DNA from 2 places in the Janthinobacterium sp. CG_23.4 genome. Region 2 is predicted to be linked to the other one. Evidence: predicted binding sites of a transcription regulator. Region 2 holds the regulator's gene; the other holds the start of a gene.

Region 1 (6,847 bases), 1.4 Mb from region 2:
CATCCTGCACCAGCCGCTCGGCACGCAACTGACCGGCGTGCATTTATTGCTGGTGGAAGACAACCATTTGAACCAGGCGGTGGCACGCGGCATCCTCGAACACATGGGCGCCACCCTGGACGTGGTGGGCGACGGCTTGCAAGCGGTGGAACGGCTGCGCACCGAAGCGCTGCGCTACGACATCGTGCTGATGGACATGCAAATGCCCGTCATGGACGGTTTTAGCGCCACCCACATCATCCGCACGGAACTACGCTTGAACTTGCCCGTGATCGCCATGACGGCAGGCGTGCTGGCGTCCGAGCGCGCGCGCTGCATGACAGCCGGCATCAGCGATTTCATCGCCAAACCCGTGGTGGTGGAAGAGATGATGGAAGTCATCCTGCGTCATCTGCATAAGCACCCGCCCATACAGACAGCCGAGCAGACAGCCGAGCCGGTAGCCGTTGCCGATGAGGAAGTATTTTCCATGGCACCGCTAATGCGCGTGATGGGACGCGATGCGAAAGGGCGCGGCGTGCTGCGGCGCATGGTGGAAGACGCATTGAGCAAAGGCATGAAGCCCGTGCGCGACGCCGAAACAGCGTTGCAGGCTGGCCACCACAGAGACGTGGCGCGCATCCTGCACAGCGTACGCGGCTCCGTTGGCACCCTCGGCACGAAGCGCCTGATAAGCGCCGCGTTTGCTACCGAGGAAGCCATCGACGCGGGCCGCGTGGACGAGGTGCCGGCGCTGCTGGCGCACACGGCGCAGGAACTGGAGCAGGCGCTGGCGGCAGCGTCCGCTTGGTTGTCCAGGCTGAACGATTAAAAGAGTAGGTCGGATTAGCGCATGCGCGTAATCCGACATGATACGCCAACAATATTGTCGGATTACGCGGCGTGCCGCCGCTAATCCGACCTACGCAATTTACGCCGGCACGCCCAGAATCACGCTCGATGCTTTGAACAGCGCCGTCACGCTGCTGCCGAGGGCGATGCCCAGCTCGATGCAGCTCTGCTGCGTGATAATGGCCGCCAGCGTGCCGCCGCGCGGCAAGTCCAGTACCACCTCCGTGTTGACGGCGCCCGTCTGCACCCGCGTGACTATGCCGCTCAGCTGGTTGCGCGCCGAATAGCGCGCCCCTGCGCCCTCAAGCACGAGGATAATCGACGAAGCCTTGATCAGCGCAAACGCTTCCGCGCCCGGCACCAGGCCCAGGCTCTCGCTGCTGCCCTGCGTGACGACGGCAACGATATGCTGGCCTCCCGGCAATTCCAGGGTCACTTCATCGTTGACGGCGCCGCGTTTTAGTTCGGCAACTTTGCCCAGGAATTGATTGCGTGCCGTGGTTTTCATGGCCATTCTGCGTATGAGTAAAAGATCGTCGGCCATGCCTTCCGCCTGGCTGCCCAGTTGGCGCAGGTAGCGCGCATGCTCACGCTCGATGATGCGGAAATTGTCGACCAGCTGACGCCCGCGTGGCGTCAGCCGCGTGCCGCCGCCGCCCTTGCCGCCAGTCAAACGCTCGACCAGTGGCTCGCCAGCCAGATTGTTCATCGCGTCAATGGCGTCCCAGGCCGCCTTGTAACTCATCTTGACGAGTTTGGCCGCCTGCGTGATGGAACCACACTCGGCGATGGCACCCAGCAATGCCACGCGACCGGCGCCGCCCAGGTGCTCGCCGCCCACCGTCATCCATACGGAGCCTTGCAGGCCGATTTCCATTGCCGCCGATTTATCCAATGTGTTCACCCCGTGCCCTATTTTCTTCCATGCTGTCAATTTTTCCGTCACGCATGTACAACACATGCTCCCCCAAGATGCGCGCATCTTCCGGATCATGTGAGATCAGGATCATGGGCACCTCCAGGCGCTGCTGCCACTGGCTCAGTTCCAGACGCATGCTGACGCGCAAGGCCGGATCGAGGGCGGCGAACGGTTCGTCGAGCAGCAGCGCGTTTGGTTCGGCCACGAGTGCTCTCGCCAGCGCCACTCTTTGGCGCTGGCCACCGGACAACTGATCGGGGAACTGCTGCGCCAGTTCCTGCAAATCAAACGCAGCCAGCCAATGCTCGACCTGGTCCAGTTTTTCGCGCGCGCGCGGGTTGAACCAGCCCCGGCTCAGGCCAAAGCCCACATTCTGGCGCACCGTCAGGTGCGGGAACAGCGCGTAATCCTGGAACAGGTAAGCCACGTTGCGCTGCTGCGGCGGCAGATTGATGCCGGCGGCGGAATCGAACAGCGTACGCCCATTTAAGCGGATATGGCCCGCCTCTGGCGTGAACAGTCCGGCAATGGCTTTCAGGGTCATGCTCTTGCCAGCGCCGGACGGACCATACACGGCGATGCGCTGGCTGCTTGAGGTGCATTGCACCTGCAAGTCAAAGTGACGTTTGCCGGAGCGCAAGGTGGCGCGAATGTCGAGATCGAGTTGCATGGGCATCGTCGTCAGCGTCATTTGTGCGCGATGCGCCCGGACGCCAGGCGACCAGCCGACAGCAGCACCACGATACACACGCCAGAGATAATCAGCACCAGGGTGTTGGCCACGTCGTCCTGGCCCGCCTGTACGGCTTCATACACGGCGACCGACAGGGTTTGCGTCTTGCCGGGAATGCTGCCGGCCACCATCAGGGTGGCGCCAAACTCGCCCAGCGCGCGCACAAAACCGAGCAACACGCCAGCTAAGATACCGCGCCAGGCGAGCGGCAAGGTGACGCGGACAAAGACGGCGATTTCAGAAATGCCCAGCACGCGGGCCGCCTGCTCCAGCTGGCCATCGACCGCCTCGAAGGCGGCGCGCGCCGGCTTGAAGACGAGGGGAAAAGCCACCACGGTCGAAGCGACGACGGCACCCTGCCAGGTAAAGATGAGGTTGATGCCGAAATTGTCCTGCAGCCAGATGCCCAAGCTGCCGCGCCGGCCCAGCAGCACCAGCAGGTAATAGCCGAGCACGGTGGGCGGCATCACCATCGGCAGGGTCAGGACGGCATCGAGCAATTCACGTCCGGGAAAACGCGTGCGCGCCAGCAGATAGCCGGTACCGATGCCAAGCAACAAATTAAGCGCCGTGGCCCAGGCCGCTACTTTGAGCGACAGGGCCAGCGCGGTCCAGGCGATATCCATGCAGGCGCGTGCTTACATTATGGTTTTTTGAATCCGTAGCGCGCCAGAATGGCTTGCGCCGGCGCCGTCTGCAGATAGTTGATGAAGCGCTTCGCATCAAGAGCATTGCTGCTGCCCTTGATGCTGGCAATCGGGTACAGCACGGGCGAGGCCAAAGGCACGTCCAGCACGACCTTGACCTTATCTTGCATGATGGCCGCGTCGGTGGCATAGACAAAGCCCGCATCAACTTCGCCACGCGCCACGTAGTCGAGCGACTGGCGCACGTTCTGCGTGCCGATGGCTTTCGGCTGCACGGCTTCCCACAGATGCGCCTTTTTCAGCGCACTTTCCGCATAGCGGCCGACAGGCACGCTGGCAGGATTGGCAATGGCCACGCGGGTCACGCCCTTGCGCGTCAAGTCGTTCAAGCTATTGATGCCCAACTTGCTATCGTGCGGCACGATCAGCACCAGGCTGTTGCTGACGAAATCCTGACGCTCGGCCGCCAGCACCAAGCCCTGCTTTTGCGCCGCATCCATGGTTTCCTGGTCGGCCGAGGCAAACACATCCACCGGCGCACCCTTGACGATTTGTTGCAGCAGCACGCCCGAGGCGGCAAAGTTCAAGGACACCTTGCTGCCCGGATACTGCGCCTCATAGCTGTGCGCCACATCCTTGAACGCATTCGTCAGGCTGGCCGCAGCCGATACCAGCACTTCGCCGGCACAGGCGGACGAAGCGGCAGTGGCGAGCACAGGGGCCAGCAAAGCAGTGCCAAGCAGGCGGGCGAAAGAGGTGAGGCGCATGATCGTATCCTGATAAAGTGACGCTGCACAAGAGGCGTAATATACACCTATATATAGCGCTATGTCATGCTGCAAGTCAGGACAGCACAAGCTCGATTCCCTGCTATACTGTATATAAACACAGTATATCGAGGCGCCCATGGAACTGACAGACAAGCTGGAAATCCTGGCCGATGCGGCCAAGTACGACGCGTCCTGCGCCAGCAGTGGTGCGCCCAAACGCGATTCCATCGGCAAAGACGGCTTTGGCGCCACCTCCGGCATGGGCATCTGCCACAGCTACACGCCGGACGGGCGCTGCGTCTCGCTGCTGAAAGTACTGCTGACCAATTACTGCCTGTACGATTGCCAGTACTGCATCAACCGGCGTAGCTCGAACGTGCCGCGGGCGCGGTTTACGGTGGCCGAAGTGGTCAAGTTGACGAGCGACTTTTACCTGCGCAACTACATCGATGGCCTCTTCCTCAGTTCCGGCATCATCCAGTCGGCTGACTACACGATGGAGCAACTGGTGCAGGTGGCGCGCGAGTTGCGCGAGGTACACCAGTTCCGCGGCTATATCCATCTGAAAACCATTCCCGACGCCGATCCGGCCCTGATCGCGCAGGCGGGCCGCTACGCCGACCGGCTCAGCGTGAATATCGAATTGCCGACGCAAGACAGCGTACAAAAGCTGGCGCCGGAAAAGAGCGTGCATACGATTAAACTGGCGATGGGCACCATCCGCCGCAAGCTCGATGAAAAGGCGGAGGAACCGCGTTCTCCGCGCTTCGCGCCCGCCGGGCAAAGCACGCAGATGATCGTCGGCGCCGATGCCAGCGACGACCAGCAAATTCTTTCCACAGCCGAGACGCTGTACGGCAGCTATAAACTCAAGCGCGTGTACTATTCAGCCTTCAGTCCGATTCCCGACAGCCCGAAAAGCGTGCCGCTGGCGCCGCCGCCCATGCTGCGCGAACACCGCTTATATCAGGCAGATTTTCTGCTGCGCAGCTACGGCTTTCAGGCCAGCGAACTGCTGCCCGCCACGGGCGGCAACCTGGCGCTAGACATCGATCCCAAGCTGGCCTGGGCGCTGGCGCACCGCGAACATTTTCCACTGGACTTGAACCGCGCGGCCCAGCACATGATCGCGCGCGTGCCCGGCATCGGCTTGCGCAATGCGCAACGCATCGTCGACCTGCGCCGCTTGCGGCAGGTACGCTATGCCGATTTGTCGCGCCTGCGATGCAGCATGAAAAAGATTGCGCCGTTCATCATTACGGCCGACTACTTTCCCACGCGCGACACCAGCACCTCGGAACAGCTGCGGCGCGCCATGACGGAGGTGCCGCAGCAAATGAATTTATGGCCCGAACTGCAGGCGGCATGAGCCCTGTCGTCCGCCTGGCGCAGTCATTCGACGCGTGGCGCGCGGCCGCCCGGGAATTGATCGCGCGCGGCGTGCCACCTGCCGACGTTACCTGGCAGTCGCAAGCGGGCGAGGGCGACCTGTTCTCGCTCATGCCAGACGATACGGATGCCAACGCGCCCCTGCTGCGCCTGCCGCGCCAACTGGTGGAATTGCTGGAAAGCGCCGCCTGTTTCAGCACCCCAGACCGCTGGGCCTTCCTGTACCAGGTGCTGTGGCGCTGGCAGCTGGGCCAGCAAGACGTGCTGTCGCACGCCGACACCGACGGTGCGCGCCTGCACGCCATGGTCAAGGCGGTACGCCGCGAGGAACATGACATGCACGCGTATGTGCGCTTCCGCGAGCGGGCCGAAACTGAAGGCGCGCCGCGTTTTGTCGCCTGGTTCGAACCGACGCACGAGGTGCTGCCACAAGTGGCGCGCCACTTCGCCCGCCGCATGGGCAGCATCAGCTGGATGATCGCCACGCCCACGGCCACCATGCTGTGGGACGGCGCGAGCATGCACGCCGGCCCCGCATTGCTGCGCGGCGCGGCCGATATCGACGATGCGGGCGAAGCCCTGTGGCTGACGTATTACCGCAGCATCTTCAACCCGGCGCGCCTGAACGCCGACCTGCTGCGCAGCCATATACCCTCGCGTTTCTGGAAGAACTTGCCGGAAGGCGCCATCGTACCGGCCATGGTCAGCGGCGCCGCGAATGGCGCACGGCGCACGGGCCAGAGCGCCAGCGTGGGCCAGCGCAACGGCGCCAACATGATCGCGATTTCCGCCGAGCGCGCCCAGCCCGCGCGCGACGCGCCCAAGACACTCGACCAGTGCCGCCGCTGCGAACTATGGGAATCGGCCACCCAGGCCGTGCCCGGCGTGGGGCCGCCACAGGCGCGCATCATGCTCGTCGGCGAGCAACCGGGCGACCAGGAAGACCTGGTGGGCCTGCCCTTTGTCGGCCCGGCCGGCGCGCTGCTGGAGCAAGCCATGCAGGAAGCGGGCATGGCGCGCGACAGCATCTATCTGACCAACGCCGTCAAGCATTTCAAGTGGGAAGCACGCGGCAAACGCCGCCTGCACAAGACACCCGCGCAGCGCGAAATCCTCGCCTGCCACGGCTGGCTGGAAGAAGAAATACAAGGCGTCCAAGCGCAAGTGATCGTGGTACTGGGCAGTACGGCGTTAAAGTCTGTGCTGCAAGATGGCTCTGCCAGCATAACGCCACGGCTTGGCACGCCCCTCCAGCACGACGGGCGCTGGGTGGTGAGCGTCTATCACCCGTCGTATGTACTGCGCGCGCCGGACGAGGCGAGCCGGCGGCAGGCGTATGCAGTGATTGTTGCCGGGCTGCAGCAGGCGCTGCGGCTACTACAAGTACAGGATCACAGCGTCGACGCCGGCACTTCCACGACCTCGTCGCGCCTTGCATAGCGCTGCGCAATCACGGCGCAGATCATCAGCTGAATCTGGTGGAACAGCATCAGCGGCAAGATCACCATGCCCAGCGAGTGCGTGGCAAACAATACCTTGGCCATCGGCACGCCGCTGG
Region 2 (6,847 bases):
AGGGCAAGGAACCGGGCTTCCGCTACGGTCGCCAGGGCAACCCGACGGTTTCTGCGCTGGAAGAGAAGGTCAACAAGATGGAAGACGGCGTGGCGACCCTGTGCTTCGCCACCGGCATGGGCGCCATCGGCGCCGTGGTGCAGTCTTTGCTGCGCGCAGGCGACCATGTCGTCTCATCGGCTTTCTTGTTTGGTAACAGCAACAGCCTGTGGCAAACGGCGACGGGGCAGGGCATTGCCGTGTCCTTCGTCGACGCCACCGATGTGGCCAACGTGGTGGCCGCCATCACGCCGGCGACGCGCATCGTGTTTGTGGAAACCATCGCCAATCCGCGCACGCAGATTGCCGACCTGGCGAAAATCGGCGCCCTGTGCAAGGAGCGTGGCATTTTGTACATCGTCGACAACACCATGACGACGCCCTACCTGTTCCGCCCGAAAGCGGTGGGTGCCGGTCTGGTGGTCAATGCGCTCACGAAATCCATTGGCGGCCACGGCAATGCGCTGGGCGGTAGCTTGACGGACACGGGCGTGTTCGACTGGACGCAGTATCCGAACATCTTCGAGAACTATAAAAAGGCGGCGCCGGTGCAGTGGGGCATTGCGCAAATCCGCGCCAAGGCCTTGCGCGACTTCGGCGCATCGCTGGGACCGGAAGCGGCGCACCATCTTGCCGTCGGCGCGGAAACCATGGCCTTGCGCATGGAGCGCACCTGCTCGAACGCCCGCGCGCTGGCCGGCATGTTGCAAGCCGATCCGCGCGTGGCGGCAGTGCATTACCCAGGCTTGCCGTCGCATCCGCAGCACGCGCTGGCGACGCAGCTATTCCGCAGCTATGGTTCCCTGTTTAGTTTTGAATTGAAGGACGGGATCGATTGTTTCGATTTCCTCAATCGTTTGAATCTGGCCATTCCAGCGAGCAACCTGGGCGACACGCGCACCCTGGTCATTCCCGTCGCCCATACGATCTTTTACGAGATGGGGGCCGAGCGTCGCGCCAGCATGGGCATTGCCGAGTCGCTGATCCGCGTGTCGGTGGGCATCGAGGACGAGGCCGATTTGCTCGAGGATTTCCGTAGCGCGTTGGAGCAATGATGCCCAACCAAACCTGCTGCGGGTCGGTATAGGCGGCTTGTGATGCTCACCGGCTCGGCGCCCCGTACTGAGTACGGTTCTGCTTCTTGGCCACCTCCCCCTTCCGCTCGCCACGGTTTTGTCGGACATTGAAACTTGCGTGTCCGGCATGAGAGGGGCCGCAAGCTAAAAACTGGGGTCAGACCCGGCGGGTCTGACCCCGGCATGCACTTTTACATGCGGTGGCTTAATGCCAGCTGCGCATCAAGCCTACCGCCAAACCTTCCAGCGCAAACTCATCTTCCGGCGATACAGTGATGACCTTGAAGTCGGGATTTTCCGGCAGCAGTTCGATGACGGAGCCCGTCTTCTTGTAGCGTTTGACGGTGACTTCATCGCCGATGCGGGCGACGACGATCTGGCCGTTCTTGGCGCTATCGACTTTTTTCACTGCCAGCAGATCGCCATCCATGATGCCGGCGTCGCGCATGGACCAGCCGCGCACCTTCAGCAGAAAGTCGGGCTTGGCTGAAAACAGGGCCGGGTCGACGTTGTAGCTCGCTTCCAGGTTTTCCTGCGCCAGGATGGGCGAGCCGGCCGCCACGCGGCCGATCAGGGGCAGCGACATCAGTAGCGCTGCCTGCACTTTCGAGGACAGCGCCTCGGCGACAGCACTCGCCGCTGCACCGATCAGGCGGATGCCGCGCGAGGTGCCTGGCGAAATCTCGATCGCGCCCTTGCGGGCCAGGGCTTGCAAATGCTCTTCGGCCGCATTGGCCGATTTGAAACCCAATTCATTGGCGATTTCGGCACGGGTAGGAGGGAAGCCCGTATTTTCAATCGCATCCTTGATCAGGTTCAGGATTTGTTCTTGTCGTGCAGTCAGCTTGATCATGAGCGGTGGGTGCATACTAAAATGCTGTCTATATGAACAGTCTGTATTTTTGTACAGTATCGTCCACTATGCAAGGGGATTTCCCTTATTTGCGCCAATTTCGTGTGAAATACTGGAATGCACGGTAAAAAGCCGCTGGCTGGCCGCGTGAATGGGCCGCTTGTTGAAGCAATCATTGAAACGTTTGCAAAAGGCGGTTATAATCTCCGGCTGACCTTCCCACACCCGTCTTGACGCCGGGGTGGGCGATTATCAATCCGACCTGAAGGAGTTTGCATGCGTCATTATGAAATAGTCTTTATCGTCCATCCGGACCAAAGCGAGCAAGTGCCCGCGATGATCGAACGCTACAAAGCCAGCGTAACCACCCGCGGCGGTTCGGTTCACCGCGTGGAAGATTGGGGCCGCCGTCAAATGGCTTACTCGATCCAAAAGCTGCCTAAAGCACACTACATCTGCCTGAACATCGAATGCGACAACGAGACCCTGGTCGAGTTGGAAACAGCATTCAAATTCAATGATGCCGTGTTGCGTCACCTGACCGTTAAAATGAAGAAAGCTGAAACAGCTCCTTCGCCGATGATGAAATCGGTACAACGCGAAGACGCGGCCAAAAGCCACCGCACCGAAGCACCAGCAGCCGCTCCAGCCGCAGCAGCCTAATTGTTGACCAGGATCGTGCGCTGAACCAGCTACAAGTCACTGCCATCATTGCCGAGCGCGAAATATTGCGCTATACCCCGGCAGGGTTGCCGATTGTGAATGCAGTATTGCAACACTCTTCGCAGCAGATGGAAGCAGGAATTGCCCGTTTGACCGAGTTTGATATTGCCGCGCTAGCCGCTGGTGAAATCTCAGGCCGGTTCAGTCAGGCAAGCTTGGGCGGGGTGTATCAGTTCACGGGTTTCCTGGCCAGAAAAAGCCGCAACAGCAAGAGTTTGGTGTTTCACATCATTGATTTTAGTGCAGTCACCCCGACTAGCGCATTTTAGATACAGGAGCCTGACATGGCATTCGGTAAAAAGTTCGACAAAAATAAGCTCAAGCTTAAAGAAAAACGCAAACAGCAAAATCCGTTGTTCAAACGCAAGAAGTTCTGCCGCTTCACCGCAGCTCACGTTGAGCAAGTCGACTACAAAGACGTCGACACGCTGAAAGACTTCGTCCAAGAAAACGGCAAGATCATGCCAGCACGCCTGACCGGTACCAAAGCGCACTACCAGCGCCAAGTTGACACCGCAATCAAGCGCGCTCGCTTCCTCGCGCTGCTGCCATACACCGATCTGCACCACGCTTAATCGGTCAGATATTCCTGGAGAAGAACTATGCAAATCATTCTGTTAGAAAAAGTTGTTAACGTCGGTAACCTCGGCGAAGTCGTCAAAGTCAAAGACGGTTACGCACGTAACTTCCTGATCCCGCAACGCCTGGCACGTCGTGCTACGGCAACCGCTGTGGCTGAATTCGAAGTCAAGCGCGCCGAACTGGAAAAAGCTGCTGCCGCCAAGTTGGCCGCATCGCAAGCCCAGGGCGAAAAACTGAGCGGCCTGACCGTTCAAGTTGCTCAAAAAGCTGGCGTCGATGGCCGTCTGTTCGGTTCCGTCACCAACTTCGACATCGCTGAAGCGCTGACCAAGCAAGGTTTTGCTGTTGAAAAAGCACAAATCCGCATGCCTACCGGCCCGCTGAAGACCGTTGGCGAGCACAACGTTTCGGTTGCTCTGCACACCGACGTCGTCGTCGAAGTCGTTATCGCTGTCGTTCCAGACGCGAACGCGTAATCGTTTGCGGGCCTGGCCCGCAAGCGTGACGCTCTATGAAAAGCCGGGTTCGCCCGGCTTTTTTATGGCCTTTTTTTCGCTCAATTTCAGCCCTTTATTTTTGCCAGCACGCCGAAGCGGGTATAATTCGCGCCATGAACGTCCCCTCTGATCCGCAACTGGATTCCCTCCGTATTCCGCCGCATTCGATCGAAGCAGAACAATCCGTTATCGGTGGTCTGCTGCGCGATAATGCAGCGTATGACCGCATCGCCGACTTCATGCATGCGGAGGATTTCTATCGCTATGACCATCGCATCATCTTCGAGCAAATCGTCAAGATGATTAACGCTTCCAAGCCAGCCGATGTCATTACTGTTTTTGAAACCCTGACCCAGCTCGGCAAGGCCGATGATGTGGGCGGACTCGCGTATCTGAACGCCATGGCGCAAAATACGCCATCGGCCGCGAACATCCGGCGTTACGCCGAGATTGTGCGCGACCGCGGCGTGCTGCGCAAACTTATCACCGTCGCCGACGATATTTCCGGCACGGCCTTCAGCCCGCAAGGCAAGGAAGTCAAGCAGATGCTCGACGAGGCCGAGTCGAAGATTTTCGCCATCGCCGAAGAGGGCGCGCGCGGCGCCCAGGGCTGGACCGCTATCCAGCCCCTGCTGACGCAGGTGGTCGAGCGCATTGACGAGCTCTATAGCCGCGACAACCAGAGTGAAATCACGGGCGTGCCCACCGGTTTCATCGACCTCGACCGCATGACCTCAGGTCTGCAGCCGGGCGACCTGGTCATCGTGGCGGGCCGTCCATCGATGGGTAAAACGGCGTTTTCCGTCAATATCGGCGAAAACGTTGCCATTGACAGCGGCTTGCCCGTGGCCGTGTTCTCGATGGAGATGGGCGGCGCCCAGCTTGCCATGCGTATGCTAGGCTCCGTCGGGCAGCTGGACCAGCATCGTCTGCGCACGGGCCGCCTGAATGACGAAGACTGGCCGCGCCTGACGAATGCGATTCAAAAGATGAACGACGCCCAGTTGTACATCGATGAAACGCCGGCCTTGAATTCCATCGAACTGCGCGCCCGTTCGCGCCGTTTGTCGCGTCAATGCGGCAAGCTCGGTTTGATCATCGTCGATTACTTGCAGCTGATGTCGGCCAATACGCCGGGCGATAACCGCGCCTCGGAGATTTCCGAGATTTCACGCGGCTTGAAAGGCCTGGCGAAAGAACTCGGTTGCCCGGTGATTGCCCTGTCGCAGTTGAACCGCTCGCTGGAGCAACGCCCGAACAAGCGTCCTGTGATGTCGGACTTGCGCGAATCGGGCGCTATTGAGCAGGACGCCGACGTAATCCTGTTCATTTACCGTGACGAGGTGTATAACCCCGACTCGCCAGACAAGGGTACGGCCGAAATCATCATCGGTAAACAACGTAACGGTCCAATCGGCAGCATTCGTCTCACCTTCATGGGGCAGTACACCAAATTTGGCAATTACAGCGGTGGCCTGGCGCTTTACCAAGGCGACTAAGACCCCGCAGCACTGGCACCCCATCGCTGCCCCCTCTTGCGGGGCGGCTTTCTGTAGTAAATATCACGATTTAATGCTTAACGGAGAATCACATGTTTGGACGCTTGATGCCCACTGAGGGCAAGTTTTTTGAATTGTTTAACCAGCACGCGGAACTGTGCGTCAAGGGCGCCAAAGAAATGCTCGGCCTGATGACCAATTTCGACGACCTGGAAAACCGCGTGCATGCGATCGAAAGCATCGAGAAACAGGCCGACAAAGTCACTTACGCCACCGTGGAAATGCTGCACAAAACCTTCATCACGCCGATCGACCGTGACGACATCCATCAACTGATCACGCGCCAGGACGACATCCTCGACCTGCTGGAAGACGCGGCGCAAACCGTCTCGCTGTACGACTTGAAAGCTGTCACGCCGGAAGCCAAGCGCCTGGCCGAACTGGTCTTGGCCTGTACCGAAAAAGTGCGCGATGCCGTCGCCATGCTGCACAACATGGACAACTCGCGCAAGATCGTCGCCATCTGCGAAGAGATCGACCGTCTGGAATCGGACGCCGACCACGTGATGCGCGCTGCCATGTCCAAGTTGTTCCGCGACGAGCCGGACGTGCGCAACTTGATCAAGCTGAAAGCGATCTACGAAATTCTGGAAACCGTGACCGACCGTTGCGAAGATGTGTCCAATATTATCGAAGGCATCATCGTCGAAAACGCGTAAGCGTTGGGCATGTCCTGAACCAGAATCAGAAAAGAAATTACAATGACCATACAAATCAGCATCTACGTGCTAGGCCTGTTGATCGCCCTCGCGCTGCTGTTTGACTTCATGAACGGCTTCCACGATGCCGCCAACGCGATCGCCACGGTGGTCTCGACGGGCGTATTGAAACCGCAGACCGCCGTTGCCATGGCCGCCACGTTCAACTTCGTCGCCATCTTCGTGTTCCACCAACTGACCGTCGCTGCCACGGTGGGCAAAGGCACCATTGACCCGACAGTGATTGACCAGTACGTGGTCTTTGGCGCGCTGATGGGCGCCATCTTCTGGAATTTGTTTACCTGGTATTACGGTATTCCATCGTCTTCCTCGCACGCGCTGATCGGCGGCCTGGTGGGCGCCGCCGTCGCCAAGTCGGGTACGGGCGCGCTGGTCGCGGCCGGCCTGTGGAAAACAGTGGCCTTCATCGTGATCGCACCGGTGCTGGGCTTTGTGTTCGGCTCGATCATGATGCTGCTGGTATCCTGGATATTCGTGCGATCGACGCCGCGCAAGGTCGACAAGTGGTTCCGCCGTCTGCAACTGGCATCAGCGGCGGCCTACAGCCTGGGCCACGGCGGCAATGATGCGCAAAAGACCATCGGCATCATCTGGATGCTGCTGATCGCCGCCGGCTACTCGAGCGTGAACGACCAGATGCCGCCGCTGTGGGTCATCATCTCGTGCTACACGGCCATCAGTTTCGGTACGCTGTTCGGCGGCTGGCGCATCGTCAAGACCATGGGCCAGAAGATCACCAAGCTCAAACCCGTCGGCGGCTTCTGCGCTGAAACGGGCGGCGCGATCACCCTGTTCGTTT

Evidence for each region. The regulator LexA, encoded in region 2, represses DNA repair genes until DNA is damaged. The targets are predictions, from matches to a motif close to ACTGTATNNNNATACAGT.
Region 1: a site for LexA is predicted at 4,005-4,022, ahead of H4V96_RS22005 (putative DNA modification/repair radical SAM protein). Genes of this name have one in related genera too.

What each region holds. Positions count from the first base shown of each region.
Region 1 is NZ_JARXUX010000001.1:4,918,371-4,925,217, reverse strand. Features, by position in the region: gene H4V96_RS22030 (response regulator) at 1-811, shown strand, start outside; gene H4V96_RS22025 (TOBE domain-containing protein) at 911-1,708, opposite strand; gene H4V96_RS22020 (ATP-binding cassette domain-containing protein) at 1,719-2,420, opposite strand; gene modB (molybdate ABC transporter permease subunit) at 2,438-3,109, opposite strand; gene modA (molybdate ABC transporter substrate-binding protein) at 3,127-3,897, opposite strand; gene H4V96_RS22005 (putative DNA modification/repair radical SAM protein) at 4,037-5,269, shown strand; gene H4V96_RS22000 (UdgX family uracil-DNA binding protein) at 5,266-6,729, shown strand; gene H4V96_RS21995 (bile acid:sodium symporter family protein) at 6,681-6,847, opposite strand, start outside.
Region 2 is NZ_JARXUX010000001.1:3,484,425-3,491,271, reverse strand. Features, by position in the region: gene H4V96_RS15645 (cystathionine gamma-synthase family protein) at 1-1,094, shown strand, start outside; gene lexA (transcriptional repressor LexA) at 1,321-1,968, opposite strand; gene rpsF (30S ribosomal protein S6) at 2,245-2,631, shown strand; gene priB (primosomal replication protein N) at 2,652-2,960, shown strand; gene rpsR (30S ribosomal protein S18) at 2,976-3,266, shown strand; gene rplI (50S ribosomal protein L9) at 3,294-3,749, shown strand; gene H4V96_RS15615 (replicative DNA helicase) at 3,884-5,269, shown strand; gene H4V96_RS15610 (DUF47 domain-containing protein) at 5,362-5,988, shown strand; gene H4V96_RS15605 (inorganic phosphate transporter) at 6,031-6,847, shown strand, end outside.